DNA from 2 places in the Clostridium sp. X genome. Region 1 is predicted to be linked to the other one. Evidence: riboswitches for the same ligand, from Rfam matches in the RefSeq annotation. Region 1 holds a riboswitch; the other holds the start of a gene.
What was found. Region 1 has a riboswitch for S-adenosylmethionine ahead of ACX0KU_RS07605 (O-acetylhomoserine aminocarboxypropyltransferase/cysteine synthase family protein). Riboswitches for the same ligand answer to the same signal wherever they lie in the genome.

Region 1 (5,697 bases):
AAAAGTAATGAAAATATAAGAGTAGATAGTATTTCTACATACTTTATAGAACCGATACAAATGGATAGTATAATACATATAGATGCACAGATTATTGATATAGGAAGAAACTTTTGTAAGGTTGAGATGAATATGTATAATAAAAAGAAATTAATAGCAAAAGCTATGCTTTCTGCTAGTATATTGAGATAAAATCAGAAACCTATAATTAAGTTCAAAAGAAAGGTACCGAGAGTAAAGAGTTAACTCAAAGGTACCTTTTTTACTATTGTTATATGAATTATCTAACTGTAAAGGTGAGAATATAGCTTTTATTTAGATAAGCACCTTTAGAGGAGAACATACCTTTATTAATATAAAGGGAATAGGTCTCTCCATAATCGTAAGGCTGTAGTGGAATGATTTTAATTGATGTATTGTTGTCAGTAGTAATCATATTAAACAGAACAGGTTTTCCGGCGCTATTATAGAGGTTTATACTAGTATCATCTAAATAGGTAGCATCGATTTCAGAATTAAAATTTATTTTCCATTCCTTGTTGGTGCTTACAGATTCTTTATTTATATATATAAAGCCATCACTCTCATCGGTGAAATAACTTTCATTTCTTCTAGGATTTAAGGGACTATCCCAGCTATACGTATAGAAAGATTGTGATTTGGTTAGCACTGGGAAATCTGTAACCTGGAGGTCTCTATATTTTTTTCCATCAGCCCATGTGCCCATGTATATTTGATTTTTACTACCATTCCCTAAAGCTATTTTCTTACTTTCTAAATCTTTATTAAAGCTGTACATAGCTAATCCATCGAAGAGATTATAAATGCCATATTTATCTAAGGCTTTATACATATCTGGTTCATAGTCATTGTTAAGAGGAACCCCGTGACTTGCTAGTGCCACTAGATTAGAGTTATAAGAACTATACAGATTAATAAAGTCCTTCTCACTATTTGGTATACTAATATTTTCAAATATATCTTTTGCCATTCTGTGATCATTAGTAACATCATCGTTGAAAACTTCCATTATTAGTTTAGTCTGTTTTGGAAAGTTACTTAATTGCTCTTGAGTTATTTGATAAGAATACCAAGGAGCCAACATATACATAAAAGCGCCAGATGTACCCCAGTTATTACTCTCTATAGCTTTATAAGTAAGTGCAGGGAGTGCGCCGGCACCAAAGGAGTGCCCAACAAATCCTATCTTTGTTAGATCCATTAAATCTCCATATGATTTTACTGATTCTTCAATACCATCCCATAATATAGTATATTTTTCTTCTATTACTGTTTTATTAATAGGTAAAGGAATAATAGGATAAGGTATATAAACAACTATATAGCCTTGGCTTACGATATGATTGATTAAATTTTTATATAAATTAGGATCTGACCCACCATACCCATGACAAAAAAAGATAACAGGAGTTTTAGAATCGATATCCTTAAGGTAATACAAACGTGATTTTTCCTTTGTATTACTAGGATTTATAAATTGTTTTTCAAGAATTTCCTTATTCTCTATGCTTGGAATTTCTACATTTACAGGCTGGGCTTTAGTGGAAGTATTCATAAAAAAAATATTTATTGTAAATACTAAAATAAAAGATAAAGATACAAGTTTAGTAGTTCTGTTATTAGATTTCAAATTAACACCTTCTCATAACTTATTTACTATGTTAAGTATACTATAGTTGAATAATTATAAGGGAATTTTTTTGAATTCATAAAAAAACCACTCTTATTTACTAGAAATTTATTGATTATAAAATTTGAGGCTTTAATATTAATATCTTGATAAAATAACGTAAAATATATTGAAAAACTACAATAAAGAGGTTATAATTTTTAATGAATTAGATATTTAAAATATTGGGATTTGGGGGCAGGAAATATGGAAACTGTTAAAAAGGTTATAATTCCTAAAGCTTATCATTCAAGCTTAGATTTAAGAAAAACAGAAATAGCAATAAAAAAGCTTAAAGATTATTTTGAAAGAGAGCTTGCATATAAATTAAATTTAACTAGAGTATCAGCACCTTTATTTGTAAAGGCATCTACAGGACTTAATGACAATTTAAATGGAGTAGAAAGACCAGTAGGTTTTGATGCATTAGATATTAAAGATGAAGAAATACAAATAGTACATTCATTAGCTAAATGGAAGAGAATGGCATTATATAGATATGGTTTTACTTCAGGAGAAGGCCTTTATACAGACATGAATGCTATAAGAAGAGATGAAGAGTTAGATAACCTTCATTCTATGTATGTAGACCAATGGGATTGGGAAAAGGTTATAAGCAAAGAAGACAGAACTATTGATAAACTAAAAGGTACAGTAGAAGGGATATATGAAGTGTTCAAAGCTACTGAAGAATTTATCAATAGCAAATATCCTGAGATAGATAAAATATTACCAGAAAAGATTACATTTATAACTACTCAAGAGTTAGAAGATATGTATCCTGGTTTAATTGCTAAAGAAAGAGAAAATAAAATAGCAGAAGATAAAGGTGCAGTCTTTATAATGAAAATAGGAGATAAATTAGCATCAGGCGAAAAACATGATGGAAGAGCACCAGATTATGATGATTGGCAATTAAATGGAGATATTGTATTTTGGAATCCTCTTTTAGAGTGCGCTTTTGAGCTTTCTTCTATGGGTATTAGAGTAGATAAAGAATCATTAGTATCTCAATTAGAAAAAGAAGGTTGTATGGAAAGAATAGAATTAGAATTCCACAAAATGCTTGTAGAGGATAAACTTCCTTTAACAATGGGTGGGGGAATTGGTCAATCAAGAATATGTATGTTTTTCTTAAGAAAAGCTCATATAGGTGAAGTTCAATCTTCTATATGGTCAGAAGACATTATAAAAGAGTGTGAAGAATCAGGAATACAATTATTATAAAACTTATTGACAAACTATGAAAAGCTTGTTATTATTAGATAAATTAAATACGGAACTTCTTATCAAGAGTGACCGAGGGACTGGCCCGATGACGTCCGGCAACCTAAACAGCAATGTTTTAAGGTGCTAAATCCAGCAGGTATTTATACCTGGAAGATAAGGAACTGAGAGATTAAAATCTTTCTGTAGCTTATCTACAGAAAGATTTTTTTATTTTATCGGGGCAAAATAGACAAGGAGTTTCTGTAACGAAATTACTAAGGGGGCAATTAAAAATGACAAAACAATTATCTTTTGAAACAATTCAATTACACGGTGGGCAAGAAATAGATGCTGTAACAAAATCAAGAGCTGTACCACTATATCAAACAACTTCTTATGTATTTGAAGATACACAAGATGCAGCTGATTTATTTGGTTTAAAGAAGTTTGGAAATATTTATACTCGTATCATGAATCCAACTACAGATGTTTTTGAGAAGAGAGTTACTTTATTAGAAGGTGGGGTTGGAGCAGTTGCAACGGCATCAGGAATGGCAGCTATAACATATGCTATCTTAAATATTGCTGGTAGCGGAGATGAAATTGTAGCAGCATCTACAATATATGGTGGTACTTATTCTTTATTTGAAAATACTTTACCTAACTTTGGAATTAAGGTTAACTTTGTAGATCCAGAAAATGTAGAAAATTTTCAAAAGGCTATAACAGAAAAAACTAAAGCAGTATTTATAGAAACAATAGGAAATCCAGGAATTAATATATGTGATATAGAAGCCATAGCAGACGTTGCTCATAAAAATGGAGTTCCGCTAATTATAGATAATACTTTTGCAACTCCATACCTTTGCAGACCATTTGAATTTGGAGCAGATATTGTAGTACATTCAGCTACAAAGTATATAGGAGGTCATGGTACATCTATAGGGGGAATAGTAGTAGACTCAGGAAAGTTTGATTGGAATAATGGTAAGTTCCCAAAACTTGTTGAACCGGATAAGAGCTATAACGGACTTTCTTACTATGAAGCTTTTAAAGAAGCAGCTTATATCTTAAGACTTAGAACTGCATTATTAAGAGATACAGGAGCATGTATATCTCCATTTAACTCTTTCCAATTATTAATAGGTCTTGAAACATTATCGCTTAGAGTAGAAAGACATGTAGAGAATGCTAAAAAGCTTGCAGAATATTTAAGTAATCACCCTAAAGTTGAGTGGGTAAACTACCCAGGTTTAGCTGATAGCAAATATAAAACTCTTGCAGAGAAGTATCTTCCAAAAGGAGCTGGAGCTATATTTACTTTCGGAGTAAAGGGTGGATTAGAAAGCGGTGTGAAATTTATAAATTCATTAGAAATTTTCTCACTCCTTGCAAATGTAGGAGATGCTAAATCTCTTGTAATACATCCAGCATCTACAACACATCAACAATTAGATGAAGAAAGCCAAAGACAAGCTGGAGTTAATCCAGAACTTATAAGAGTTTCCGTTGGAATTGAAGGAATAGATGATTTAATTAATGATATTGAAAATGCTTTAGCACAAATATAATAAAAAGCCCTGTATTCGGTTGAATACAGGGCTTTCTTAGGCATAAAGTCCCAATAGTTTTATATCTTATAATATGGTATAGTATAAGATATAATAAGGTCTTTAATATTGGGGGAAATTATGAATAAAGGAAAAACAATAAATAAATCGAAGGTATCAAGTAAAAAGACTGTAGCTATAGCTATAACCGTAATACTAGTTATAGTCACATTGATTTTAGGATATATTACAATGCCAGTGCTATCTTTAAACTTTATAAGTACTTTAATAGTAATTCAAGTAATAGCACTTTTAATTATGGCAACTTTACTTGTTTATAAGTTTCAGATTAAAAAGGTAATTTGGATATCTGTAATTACTTTTATTTTGTTAGTATTCCAAATAGGATCTACTCTTGGTATTTTTAATTCAGGTAAATATAGAACTATGATTGGCGAGGTAAAGGAAAAAGAATTTTCTTCTGAAATATCTCCTATAGATTTAACTAAGCTTCCAATGGTAGATAAAGATCTTGCTCAAAACCTTGGGGAAAAGAAGCTAGGAGAACAAGTAGCATTAGGTAGCCAAGTTGAATTATCAGAATTTACTCAGATAAATGTTAATGGACAACTATACTGGGTGGCACCACTAGTTCATTCAGGAATGTTTAAATGGTTTTCAAATAGAGAGGGTACTCCGGGGTATATTCAAATAAGCTCTACTAATCCTCAAGATATAAAACTAGTGCAAACAATTGATGACAAGAAAGTTAAGATAAAATATCAACCTCAAGGCTTTTTTGGAGATGATTTGCGTAGAAAAATATACACATCAGGCTTTCAAAATGTTGGACTAACTGATTTTTCATTTGAACTAGATGATTCAGGAAAGCCTTACTGGGTAGTTACAAAATATGAAAACTCTATTGGTGTAAGTGGTTCGAAAGTTAATGGGGTTGTTATAGTAGATGCTGAGACAGGTGAAGTTAAAGGGTATGATATGAAGGATATACCAAGTTGGGTAGATAGAGTAATTCCAGCAAACTTTGCAATTAATCAACTAAACGATTGGGGTCAGTACGTTCATGGTTGGTGGAATCCATCTGACAAGGATAAATTAAAAACTACAGAGGGATATAATATAATTTATAATGATGGAAATTGTTATTATTACACAGGATTAACTTCATCAGGGAATGATGAATCAACTGTAGGGTTTGTGTTAGTTAATACAAGGACTAAAGAAACA
Region 2 (5,697 bases), 1.5 Mb from region 1:
GGGATTTGGTTTAGGAGCAGCTATTGGAGCTTATTTTGGAAATACAGGAAAAAAGGTTATAAATATAGCTGGGGATGGAAGTTTTAAAATGAATTCTATTGAGTTGGCTACTATATCAAGATATAAAATTCCAATAATACAGTTGGTTTTAAATAATAGCTGTCTTGGGATGGTTCATCAATGGCAAGAGATGTTTTATGACAAAAGATTTTCTCATACTGTATTTGAAGATGAAGTTGACTTTGTAAAACTTGGTGAGGCTTATAGAATAAAGTCAATTAGAGTTACAAAAGAAGAAGAAGTAGAGGCGGTATTAAATTATGCATTAGGGCTTAATGAACCTGTTCTCATAGAATGTCAAATAAGTTATTCAGAAAAAGTATTTCCGATGGTTGCTCCAGGAGAAGTTATTAACAACATGATAAGTGAGTATTAGACTATAAAATTAATTTGATAACTATTTAGGAGGAATTGTTTTGAGTATATATGAATTTGCTTTGAAGATGGAAGAAGATGGACGGAATTATTATAAGGAACTAGCCAAGACTTGTAAGGATGAGTGGTTAAAAGAGATATTTGAGTTTTTGTCACTAGAAGAAACTAAACACTATAATATATTTAGAGGTTTGATGAATAAAAACATGGATATTAATGTTAATGTCGAAAGTAATCTAAATAAATATACAAGTATTTTTGAAAGGAAGAGTCAAACAGAATTTCTAAAGAGTTTACCTAAAGTTCAAACTAATATTTATGTAACTGCGACAGAAGATGAAAAAAAGAGTATAAGTTTATACGAGAAAATGTTAAAAGAAGTAGAGACTGAAGAAGAAAGAAAAATCTTGTTAAATATTATTGAAGAAGAAAAGAAACATTTAAAGTTTTTGGAAGATTTAATTGAACTTATGAATAAATTAGAAAAAATAGAGGAATAATAAAAAGTTCTAAAACTCTATTGACAATTATTCTGTACAGTAATATAATAAACAAAGAATTGAATATAGCTTATCAAGAGTGGTGGAGGGACTGGCCCGATGAAACCCGGCAACCGGTATAAAGTATATATTATAGTTTATACAATGGTGCTAAATCCTGCAGCAAAAGCTGGAAGATGAGGATACATAGGAATTTTAGACCTAAGGACATCCTTGGGTCTTTATTTTTTTATCAACAAGTAGCAGGGGGTGCAGCAATGATCGAGATAAAAAATATAGTAAAATATTTTGGAGAAGATAAAGTTTTAAAAGATGTAAGTTTAGAAATAGAAGAAGGAGAAATTTTTGGGATTATAGGACATAGTGGAGCTGGAAAGTCTACACTGCTACGATGTATAAATGGTCTTGAGAGCTATGATTCAGGAAATGTAATAGTAGGTAGTAGAGAAGTAAAGGATCTTGAAGAAAAAGAAATTAGAGAGTTTAGAAAAGATATAGGAATGATATTTCAGAACTTTAGTTTATTAAATAGAAGAAATGTATGGCAAAATGTTGCCTTGCCACTAGAAACCTGGGGATATAGTAAAGAAGATATAGATAAAAGAGTAAAAGAACTACTGGCTCTTGTTGGACTAGAGGATAAAGCTAATAGCAGGCCTAAAGAGCTTAGTGGAGGACAAAAACAAAGAGTTGCTATCGCAAGAGCATTAACTCTTCAGCCAAGTATTTTACTGTGTGATGAGGCAACTTCAGCCCTTGATCCTAAAACTACAAAATCTATACTACAATTACTTAGAGAAATAAATGAAAAATTAGGCATAACAGTTATTATAGTTACTCATCAAATGGAAGTTATAAAAGAAGCTTGTACAAAGGTAGCTTTAATGGAAGGCGGAAGAGTAATTCAGGCTGGAAAAGTAGAGGAAGTTTTCTTAAATCCAACTAAGGAAATGGAAAATTTATTAGGTGAAGAAGATGTACTCCCAACAGAAGGAGTAAACATAAAAATATTCTTCCCAAAAGAGCTAAGTCAAAATAGTATAATAACCTCTATGGCTAGAGAATTAGATATAGATTTTTCTATTGTTTGGGGAAAACTTGAAAAATTTAGTGTTGGTGTACTTGGAAGCTTAGTAATAAATGTGCCAGAAGAAAAAAAACATATAGTTTCTTCTTATCTTAATGAGAAAAATGTACATTGGGAGGTTCTATAGATATGTTGACTAATATTTTAATTCCAGCACTTGGAGAAACCCTGTATATGGTTTTAATTTCTACATTTTTAGCAGTTTTAATAGGTTTTGTACCAGCAATTATAATGATTATTACTGATAAAAATGGATTAAAGCCAAATGAGCCAGTATATAACACTCTAGATATGATTATAAATGTGTTAAGATCTTTTCCATTTATCATTTTATTAATATTACTAATACCATTTACAAGACTTTTATTGGGAACTTACATTGGAACGACTGCAGCAATAGTACCATTAACTATTGGTTGCGCTCCTTTTGTGACAAGAGTAATAGAATCAGCACTTAAAGAAGTAGATAAAGGAGTAATAGAAGCTGCAAAGTCCTTTGGAGCAAGTACTTCTCAAATTGTATTTAAAATTATGCTTCCGGAAGCCCTACCTTCTATTGTTTCAGGGATAACCCTTACAGCCATAGTTGTAGTGGGATTTTCTGCAATGGCAGGTGCAATTGGAGCTGGCGGACTTGGAGATGTAGCTATGCGATATGGATATCAGATGTTTAAAACAGATGTTCTAATAGCTACAGTAATAGTTTTAATAGTACTTGTTCAAGCTATTCAGACAATAGGAACACTAATATATAAAAAGGTAAACAGATAAATATAAAATACTATTTATAGTAATTTATAAAATATAAAAGAATTAATAAATAATAAGGGGGAATTATAAATGAAAAAAAGAATTTTATCAGTTTTATTAGCAAGTACAGTGGTTTTAGGTGCTATCGGACTTACAGGCTGCGGAAATAAAGAAGCGGCTAAGCCAGAAGAAAAGAAGAAAATAGTAGTTGGAGCAACTCCAGAACCACACTCTCAAATTTTAGAAAAAGTAAAACCAATACTTGAGAAAAAAGGTTATACTTTAGAAATCAAAGTATTTAATGATTATGTAATTCCTAATACTGCTGTTGAAGATGGTCAATTAGATGCTAACTTCTTCCAACATGTTCCTTATTTAGAGAAGTTTAATGAAGAAAAAAAGACACATTTAACATATACTACTAAAGTTCACTTAGAGCCAATGGGAGTATACTCAGAAAAATTAAAAGATTTAAAAGAAATAAAAGATGGAGCGACTATTGCAGTGCCAAATGATCCAACAAATGAAGCTAGAGCTTTAAGACTACTTGAAAGAGAAGGAATTCTTAAATTTAAAGAAGGAGCACTAATAACTAAATTAGATATTACAGAAAATCCTAAAAATATAAAAATACAAGAATTAGAAGCAGCACAACTTCCAAGAACTTTAAAAGATGTAGATGCAGCAGTTATTAATACAAACTATGCACTACCAGCAGGATTAAATCCTACAAATGATGCTCTTGCAATTGAATCTAAGGATTCTCCTTATGCTAATATATTAGCTGTTAAAGAAGATAACAAAGATAAGGAATATATAAAAGCTTTAACTGAAGCAATTAACTCACCAGAAATCAAAAAGTTTATAGAAGAAGAATATAAGGGAGCAATAGTTCCAGCATTCTAAGCAGATATCCCAAATCTACGATTAAAAGGTCATGTTATGTAAATTACTCATAACATGACCTTTTTTTAGAACCAATTTTTTTTCCTGAAATAATTTATCATAAATAAAATTAATGCAATGGTAATAATCCAAAAAATCGGGTACCCATACTTAAAACTAAGCTCAGGCATATAGTGAAAGTTCATACCATAAATACCTGTTAAAAATGTAAGAGGGATAAAAATAGTAGAGAATACCGTTAAAACTTTCATTACTTCATTAGTTTTATTACTCATGCTTGAAAGATAAATATCAAGCATTCCAGATAAAATATCTCTATAAGTTTCAATTACATTTATAATTTGAATGATATGATCATAAACGTCCCTTAAATATATGGTAGTTTTTTCGTCAATTAAGATATGTTCATCCTTGATTAAGGTACTTACAATTTCCCTAAGGGGCCATACAGAGTTTCGAAGAAAAATTATATCTCTCTTAAGGTTGTATATATCTGATAGTAAGCTTTTGGTAGGGTTATTCATAAGATTATTTTCGATTTTATCTAAAACATCTCCTATACTTTCAAATATATTAAAATAACTATCTACTATAGCATCTATTAAGGAGTAAAGCAGATAGTCGGAACCCTTACTTCTTATATTATTTTTATTAGTCTCAAGTCTGTTTCTTATATTATCAAAGACATCTCCAGGAAATTCCTGAAAGGAAATAAGACAATCATCAAATAATACGAAACTAACTTGTTCAGACTTTATTTCTTTAGAGAATTTATCGTAATAGAGCATCTTAAGAACTATGTATATATAATTGTTTTCTAAATCAACTTTAGGATGCTGGTCTGTATTTAGAATATCTTCTAATATTAAAGAGTGAATGTTGAAATTATCCCCAACTTTTTTTACTAGATCTATATCATAAAGTCCATCAATATCTATCCATATTACAGAACTATCTATGCTTTTATGAAAAGCTTTTTCTATATTATTTATAGAGGTTTTATTAAAAATATTATCATTATACTCTATTAAATCTATTCTTATGTTTTCACTAGTATGTTCTCCGATATGAACTAAAGTCCCAGGAGCAGATCCGATCTTTCTTTTTCGACTTTTTATGTGCTTGGGCATTTTCAATACCTCCAATAAATTTCTAGGGTTTCTTGAATTTGTATACTTAAATAAGTATATGATATAATCCTATAAAGATAATTTTACCCTTATAAAGTAAAAAATAGAAGGAGAAATTAATAATATGTTAAGTGTGAAAAAATTTAGTTAAGCAATATGATAATGTTTTAGCTGTGGATATAAAAATAAAACAATAGAGGCAAAGAAACTATTTAGCTATGTACCAGAGACCCCAGTCCTTTATGATATGCTTACGGTGTACGAACATCTAGAATATATAGCAAATGCATATGCTATAAAGGATTATAAAGAAAAAGCCGAAAAGCTTTTGAAAAGATTTGATTTATTTGATAAAAGAGACAAGTTGGGTAAAGAGCTTTCCAAGGGAATGCAGCAAAAGGTAAGCATATGTTGTGGGTTAATTACAAATCCTAAAGTAATTTTATTTGATGAACCTATGATAGGACTAGATCCCAAGGCTATCAAGGAGCTTAAAAGTGTGTTTGTAGAACTAAAGGAACAAGGATGTAGTGTAATTATAAGCACTCACATAATAGATAGTATTGATGAAATATGGGATAAAGCACTTATTGTAAATAAAGGAGTTGTTGTTTTTTCAACAAGTAGAGAAGAACTTAAAGAAAAAAGTCAATCTTTAGAAGAAATATTCTTTAAGGTTACGGAGGAATAAAATGAAGCCTTTATTTTACATATTAAAAAAGAGTATAAAAAATCATATAAAAGAGCTTAAGAAAAAACCAGTAGCACTAATTGGATATATATTATTCGCAATACTTCTTCTATTCATAATAGGATATAGCATTTTTACGCCTTCAAGTATATTAAAAGCAGCTTCACCAAATATTTATGGAACAATAATAGGTGGAGT

Region 2: it holds a riboswitch for S-adenosylmethionine, as region 1 does, so the genes downstream of both, ACX0KU_RS15155 (methionine ABC transporter ATP-binding protein) here and ACX0KU_RS07605 (O-acetylhomoserine aminocarboxypropyltransferase/cysteine synthase family protein) in region 1, are expected to answer to the same signal.

What each region holds. Positions count from the first base shown of each region.
Region 1 covers NZ_CM146912.1:1,482,245-1,487,941, forward strand. Annotated here, with positions in the region: gene ACX0KU_RS07590 (DRTGG domain-containing protein) at 1-192, shown strand, start outside; gene ACX0KU_RS07595 (Ig-like domain-containing domain) at 281-1,651, opposite strand; gene asnA (aspartate--ammonia ligase) at 1,898-2,917, shown strand; SAM riboswitch class I at 2,974-3,080, shown strand; gene ACX0KU_RS07605 (O-acetylhomoserine aminocarboxypropyltransferase/cysteine synthase family protein) at 3,193-4,470, shown strand; gene ACX0KU_RS07610 (cell shape-determining protein) at 4,591-5,697, shown strand, end outside.
Region 2 covers NZ_CM146912.1:3,010,345-3,016,041, reverse strand. Annotated here, with positions in the region: gene ilvB (biosynthetic-type acetolactate synthase large subunit) at 1-436, shown strand, start outside; gene ACX0KU_RS15160 (ferritin-like domain-containing protein) at 477-935, shown strand; SAM riboswitch class I at 1,003-1,118, shown strand; gene ACX0KU_RS15155 (methionine ABC transporter ATP-binding protein) at 1,193-2,149, shown strand; gene ACX0KU_RS15150 (methionine ABC transporter permease) at 2,152-2,793, shown strand; gene ACX0KU_RS15145 (MetQ/NlpA family ABC transporter substrate-binding protein) at 2,863-3,678, shown strand; gene corA (magnesium/cobalt transporter CorA) at 3,744-4,808, opposite strand; partial or broken gene ACX0KU_RS15135 (ABC transporter ATP-binding protein) at 4,981-5,499, shown strand; gene ACX0KU_RS15130 (putative ABC exporter domain-containing protein) at 5,501-5,697, shown strand, end outside.